DNA from 3 places in the Idiomarina sp. Sol25 genome. Region 2 is predicted to be linked to each of the others. Evidence: predicted binding sites of a transcription regulator. Region 2 holds the regulator's gene; each other region holds the start of a gene.
What was found. Region 2 encodes FliA, which starts transcription of late flagellar genes. Its sites were predicted from a motif close to CTAAAGNTNNNNNNNNNNNNGCCGATA; they were not measured.

Region 1 (2,267 bases), on a different contig from region 2:
AGCCTAAGGCTAATGAAGTTCAGCTGCGGGTACTAAGCGCCGGACTTAACCGTGCCGACTTAATGCAAATAGCAGGAAAATATCCACCGCCTAAGGGAGCTTCAGCTGTTCCTGGCTTAGAAGTCTGTGGTGTAATAGAAAAGGTGGGGAACAAGGTCAGTAGCTGGCAAACCGGGCAACGTGTCAGCGCCTTATTGGCTGGTGGCGGCTTTGCTGAGCAAGTGAATGTTTCCGCCGAACAAATACTGGAGGTTCCTGAAAGCTGGGCTAATGCAGAAGCTGCGGGCTGGTTGGAAACCTTTGCTACGGCTTATCTTAATGTCTTTCAACTGGCTGACTTAAAACCCGGAGAGAGAGTATTGGCTCATGCCGGTGCTAGTGGTGTAGGTTCCTCATTAACACAGTTGTGCCGGGAAAGCGGTAACGAACTTATCGCCATAGTGGGTAGCGGAGAGAAAGCAGAGTTTTGCCTGAAACTGGGAGCAAAACATGCGGTTAACCGGCACGAACAGGACGTTCTCGAAGAAGTTAAAGCCCTCGGTGAAGTTGACGTTATTCTGAATCCTGTCGCTGGTGAATCCATAGCAAAAGACCAGCAATACCTGGCACAGGATGGTCGTATTATTTTAATTGGCTTAATGGCTGGTGTGACTGGTGAAGTTAATTTCGGACGGATGCTGATGAAACGTCAAAAGCTGATTGGTTCAACTCTGAGAGCATTATCACCGGAACGCAAAGGGCAAATTTTACAAGGTTTGTGGCGTGACTTTGGTGATCAGTTTAAAAACAGCACCATAAAACCTATTATCGATGAAGTTTTTGCGGCTGACGATATTCAGCAGGCACTGGATTATGTTGCAGATAATAAAACTCAGGGTAAGGTGGTTATAACACTTTCGGAGGAGTAACTCAGGCTGATAGCGAACTGGCGCTGCAATAAAGAAATGGTGGAGGGAGCAGGATTCGAACCTGCGAAGGCTGAGCCGTCAGATTTACAGTCTGATCCCTTTGGCCACTCGGGAACCCCTCCACTCAAGAGGCGCGTATAATAACAGTCTTAGCTTAGCTGTAAAGAGAAAACTTAAACTTTTAGGACTTTGGCCGATACAGAAGTATCTGTAACCGATTATCCAGAGTCTTAATGAGTGAAGTTTCAGCTGTACAGAATGCTGCTGTCGAAAACCAGGCCGCTCACTTCTTTGAGCAACACGCGAGCGAAGCAGTTAATCACGGCTTCGCGGGCGAGTTTGCTTATTGGGTGTCTGCGTTGGGTGGCGACCCGGTTATTTCTGAGCGTCCTGCGCAAGTTAACTGGCAAAGAACCATTGGTGCTGGCAGAGCGCGCCCTTTAGATGCAAAGCCAGGTATGGTGCTGGCTAGTGGTGTCTATGCAACAGTTAGTCAGTTGTCAGACTTTAAACTGCAGGACGCAACTCATCCTCAGCCGCTTATCCCCGATGCAACGCCTGATCGTTTGCCCCTGGAGCTTCTCCACAACCTGGACTGGCGTGTTCGTCAGCGGCTGGAAAAGAAAAAACAACCACAAACGGAAGAAAAAGATGAGTACAAACACAAAGGGCCCGCTGGCCTATATGATGTTCTGCAGAAACTGGGCATTACTCATTAGCGCTTTACTTCTTTACTGGGAGTTTCGCACAAGCAGTTTCAGCCGCTCTCGCTATACGGCATAATAGCATTATCATTTCGCTAATTTTCCAAAACCCATGAAGCAACTCCGCCCAGAGGACGAAGACCGTATTGATGCTTTTACTGAGCATCTCTGGCTGCATCATGGGTCCAGTAATAACACTCAAGCCGCGTACCGCAGTGACTTACGCCGTTATTGTGAATATTTGCTGCCGCTGAAGAAATCCTTAATGGACACCGATGAAGTTGTGTTACAGGACTACCTGTTGTGGCGGCGTATGCAAGGCTTGTCCCCACGAAGTACCTCGCGTTTTTTAAGTTCGACGAAGAAATTCTTCCAGTTTGCTGTAAAACAGCAGTGGGTGGCAGTAGACCCAACCGCACGCTTAAAACGCCCTAAATTACCGCAAAGCATTCCACATTCGTTAAGCGAAGACGATGTGATTTCTCTATTGGAACAACCTGATACAGAAACTCCCATTGGTCTGCGTGACAGGACTATGCTGGAAGTGCTCTATGCCACCGGATTACGGGTAACCGAACTTATTCGTCTGCAATATGACCAGTTGAGCCGCCAGCAAGGCTTAGTTCGGGTTGTCGGCAAAGGCAACAAGGAACGC
Region 2 (2,267 bases):
ACAATGTAACCGTTTACTCCAGCTTGAGCTGCCATAATGATCTGCTCTCGTTTGGCTTCCGCCGTTACCATTAACACCGGTAAATGCGCAAGGTTATCGTCCTTGCGAATTTCACGCAGCAAGTCGATTCCCTGCATACCGGGCATATTCCAGTCGGTTACAACAAAGTCGAAATCACCGTTCTGCAACATAGGCAATGCGGTATTACCGTCATCTGCTTCCTGTATATTAGTAAAGCCAAGATCACGAAGTAAGTTCTTAATGATTCGTCTCATTGTAGAAAAGTCGTCCACAACGAGAATTTTCATGTTTTTATCCAAAGCACCCTCCACTGAGGCTCTCGATTACAACCAAAGTTTATTCAACCCAATTTTGCATTCGCGACTTCAGTCGCAACATTGCCTGACTGTGAATTTGACTGACTCGTGATTCACTCACGCTCAGCACTTCACCTATCTCTTTTAAATTCAATTCTTCGTCATAATACAACGAAAGCACCAAAGCTTCACGTTCTGGTAACGAAGAGATTGTGGAGACCAACGCTTTATGAAACGCCGCGTTCTCAACATCTTTTTGTGGCTCATAGGCTGAACCCGTTACCTGCTCTGGCATGATAGCATCTTCTGATACACCAAGATCTTCAATACCAACAATTCGTCCCGTGCTGACATCCCGCAAAATATTGTGGTATTCATCCATACCCATATTCAGCTTTGCGGCCACTTCCGTATCTTTTGCATCGCGTCCGGTTTCATTTTCAACCTGCCGAATGGCTTCCAATACACGCCGATGATTACGATGAACCGAGCGCGGAGCCCAGTCACCACGGCGAATTTCATCCAGCATCGCACCACGAATGCGAATGCCGGCAAAGGTTTCGAAACTGGCACCCTTACTGTTGTCAAAGTTACGCGCAGCTTCTAATAAGCCAATCATGCCCGCCTGGATCAAGTCATCCACTTGCACACTGGCTGGAAGTCTCGCCATCATGTGGTGTGCAATACGCTTAACCAGCCCGGTATGCTGCTCAATAATAGCATTCCGGTTGTCAGCAGTGGCAGCATAAACGGCAGCTTTATTCATTGGCAACATCCCGCTTACTCTCGTTATCGGCAGAAGTTATCAATTGTTCAAGAAAAAATTCTAAATGCCCGCCGGCTTGAGCCGGAACAGGCCAGTCAATGGCTTTCTTAGCCAACGCTTTTATCGCCAAAGAGGCCGGTGATCTTGGGTAAGCTAAAACCATAGGTTGTTGTTTTCTAACAGCCAAGCGCAAATTATCATCAAAAGGTATAATTGCTGAAAGTTCTAAAGCGACATCTAAAAACCGGTCGGTTACTTTCGTTAATTTATTGAACAATACTTGTCCGTCGCGCAGATTTCTTACCATATTAGCAACCACCTTGAACTTAAACAGGCCTTGCTCGCGGCTTAACACTTTTATCAGTGCGTATGCATCGGTAATTGATGTCGGTTCGTCACAAACCACGAGTAAAACATCCTGCGACGCCCTGGCAAAGCTGACAACGGTATTACCAATACCCGCTGCGGTATCAACAATTAATACATCATAGCTTCCCTGAAGCTGACTGAAAGCTCTTATTAAGCCGGCATGCTCCGACTCACTCAAGTCGACCATAGAGCGCGTGCCCGATGTCGCCGGAACAATTTTGATTCCTGCCGGGCCTTCAATCAGAATATCTTCTAACTCGCACTGCCCACTCAGCACATGAGAAAGGTTGCGCTCAACCCGCAGGCCCAACATAACATCGACGTTAGCCAAACCTAAGTCAGCATCCAACACTAGTACTCGTTTGCCCTGCTTAGCCATTGCGATAGCCATATTCAACGACACGTTAGTTTTCCCAACGCCGCCTTTACCACCAGTTACCGCAATAACTTTTATTTTCGATTGTTTCATTCTTCGCAGACCGCTTGCTTGATCCATCGGGCGTATCTCTTTTCTGACTAAATTGATAACAGCTTTATATTATATTGGCTCATTCAGCGAGAAAACGCCTCATTCCAGTACGATTTTGGCACGTCTGACACTGAGGAACAAATGCTTTTATCAAGCAGGCGCTCAGCCTCGGCAACCATAAAGTTGGCATCTGCTACCCGAATGTCTTCAGGTACTTGTTGACCATTTGTTAAGTAGCCAACTGGTAAGCCATGTTCTATTGCTACACTGATACTCTCACCTAAACTTAAGCATTCGTCCAGCTTAGTAAAAATACAACCAGACAAAGGCAGCGCTTTAAATTGCT
Region 3 (2,267 bases), on a different contig from region 2:
AAGCGTATTTCATTGAACCCGCTATTTGCTTAAACTTCAGCACGTCCATTTCTGAGAAAGCCAGCAAAAGCACGAAAAAGCACATGAGCAAAGTCATGAGATCGGCAAAGGTTGCCATCCACATAGGCAGTCCCGGGGGCGGACAGTTGCAGTCCTCTTCTTCTTCGTCTCTGACTTTCTCTGAGGCCATAACTACTCGTCCTCATCCTCATTGCCAATACGCTTAGATTCCGCTAAATAATTACGTAAAATACCTTCAATGACTCGAGGGTTCTGACCGTCCTGAATACCTAAAATGGCGTCCAGTATCAATTGTCGGTTCAACTTTTCCTGTTCAGCACGCAACAACAGTTTATTCGCAATAGGGATGGCAATAACGTTAGCTAAAAAGGCACCATAAAGCGTTGTTAACAAAGCAACGGCCATCGCTGGCCCTATCGCTTTAGGGTCATCCATATTAGACAGCATAGCCACCAGACCAATCAGGGTACCAATCATACCCATAGCCGGTGAAACTTCACTAAGCACCTTAAAGACGCGAGCACCTTCCTCATGGCGGGCAAAGCTCATTTTTATGTCTTTCGACAAAGTTTGGCGGACAACTTCGGCATCGTGGCCGTCAACCAGCATGTCTACGCCTTTACGAAAAAATTTATTCGGAATTTCTGCTTCTTCAAGCGCCAAAAAACCACCTTTACGCGCAGAGTCGGCCATCTCAACAGCAGTATCGATAAGCTCTTGTGGATGTTCTATTTTAAAGAAAAACGCTTTAACGACCACCTTTCCTGTGCCCAGAAACTGACTCAGAGAAAAGTTTGCTAAGGTTATAAATAATGAGCCACCGAATACGATAAAGAATGATTGAGTCTCTAAAAACAGCCCTATATCCCCACCCAGAACCATAGCGGCGACGACAAAGCCGATGGCCCCTATAATTCCTAAGAGCGTTGCTATATCCACTCAGTCTTCCTCCCCGATTTGAGTTTTATTTACGCTGTTGTGCTCATTCTTAAACAATCACGTCGCGCTTACAAGCGACATCTGTTCATCTTACACAGGAATAATGAGATCATCGGCTGACATTCCGGATTCTTTATCGGATAATTAACTTTCATTCTAGTAGCAATGCAGCTCATTACAGATTTTAAGGCAGACTCAGCTATGGCAGACGAACAGAAACAGCAATCCTTTGAACAAGCTCTGGATCAGTTAGAACAGCTGGTTAATGAACTGGAACAAGGCGACTTGCCGCTTGAACAATCGCTGAAGAAATTCGAACAAGCCATTGCCTTGTCATGGTCCAGCCAGCAGCAGTTGCAGCAAGCCGAGCAAAAAGTGACAACCTTACTGGCCGAGCAGCAATCTGGAAATGATGAAAGCAATGGAGAACTGATGTGACGATTAACTCGTTAACAGCAGCAACACGAGAACAAGTCGATACCTTCTTAAAGCAAACGCTTGCGCAGTTAACCCTGAATTCGCGTCTGAGTCAGGCCATGCAGCACGGTGTGTTAATGGGCGGAAAACGTATTCGCCCCTACCTGCTAATGAGCGTTGCCGACATTTGTGGCGCCAATAAAAATGATGCTCTGCGAGCCGCTGCCGCAGTTGAGTTGATACACGCGTATTCGTTAATTCATGACGATTTGCCAGCAATGGACGATGACGACTTACGCCGTGGTCAGCCAACTTGCCACATTGCTTACGACGAGGCGACAGCCATTTTAGCCGGAGATGCGCTACAGACACTGGCTTTTGAAGTCTTAACCGAAAGCCGTATGGAACAATTGCCCAGTGAACGGCAACTGCAATTGGTTCAGGTACTGGCTAAAGCCAGCGGTGCCCGAGGAATGTGTGCAGGTCAGGCAATCGACTTACAGGCAACAGCAAAACGTCTTACCGAAAGTGCGCTGGAGCAAATGCATTTAAGTAAAACCGGTGCATTGATAACAGCCGCCGCCACTATGGGTGTGTTGTGCGGCAATGACAATTCACAACCATGGCGGGAAAAGTTTGAGCAGTTCGCTCATTACCTGGGGCTGGCATTTCAAGTACAGGATGATATCCTCGACGTAACAGGTAACACTGAAGCTCTGGGGAAACCTCAGGGGTCAGATACCGCGTCTGAAAAGTCAACTTATGTGCGTTTGCTTGGTATAGAAGGTGCTCAGCAACGCCTGCAAAACTTACATCATAAAGCACTACAGTCGTTAAGCGATATCCCTTACAATACAGACAGACTTGAACAATTTTCCGACTTGCTGTTA

Region 1: the regulator FliA is predicted to act here: its motif matches at 1,081-1,107, upstream of Q5L94_RS01300 (VC2046/SO_2500 family protein).
Region 3: the regulator FliA is predicted to act here: its motif matches at 1,071-1,097, upstream of pomA (flagellar motor protein PomA).

What each region holds. Positions count from the first base shown of each region.
Region 1 is NZ_JAUPEW010000001.1:273,022-275,288, forward strand. It holds gene Q5L94_RS01290 (NAD(P)H-quinone oxidoreductase) at 1-908, shown strand, start outside; tRNA gene Q5L94_RS01295 (tRNA-Tyr) at 946-1,030, opposite strand; gene Q5L94_RS01300 (VC2046/SO_2500 family protein) at 1,142-1,627, shown strand; gene xerD (site-specific tyrosine recombinase XerD) at 1,725-2,267, shown strand, end outside.
Region 2 is NZ_JAUPEW010000008.1:61,255-63,521, reverse strand. It holds gene cheY (chemotaxis response regulator CheY) at 1-320, opposite strand, end outside; gene Q5L94_RS11335 (RNA polymerase sigma factor FliA) at 358-1,083, opposite strand; gene Q5L94_RS11330 (MinD/ParA family protein) at 1,076-1,948, opposite strand; gene flhF (flagellar biosynthesis protein FlhF) at 2,005-2,267, opposite strand, start outside.
Region 3 is NZ_JAUPEW010000002.1:242,783-245,049, forward strand. It holds gene Q5L94_RS05295 (flagellar motor protein MotB) at 1-190, opposite strand, end outside; gene pomA (flagellar motor protein PomA) at 193-960, opposite strand; gene Q5L94_RS05305 (exodeoxyribonuclease VII small subunit) at 1,162-1,398, shown strand; gene Q5L94_RS05310 (farnesyl diphosphate synthase) at 1,395-2,267, shown strand, end outside.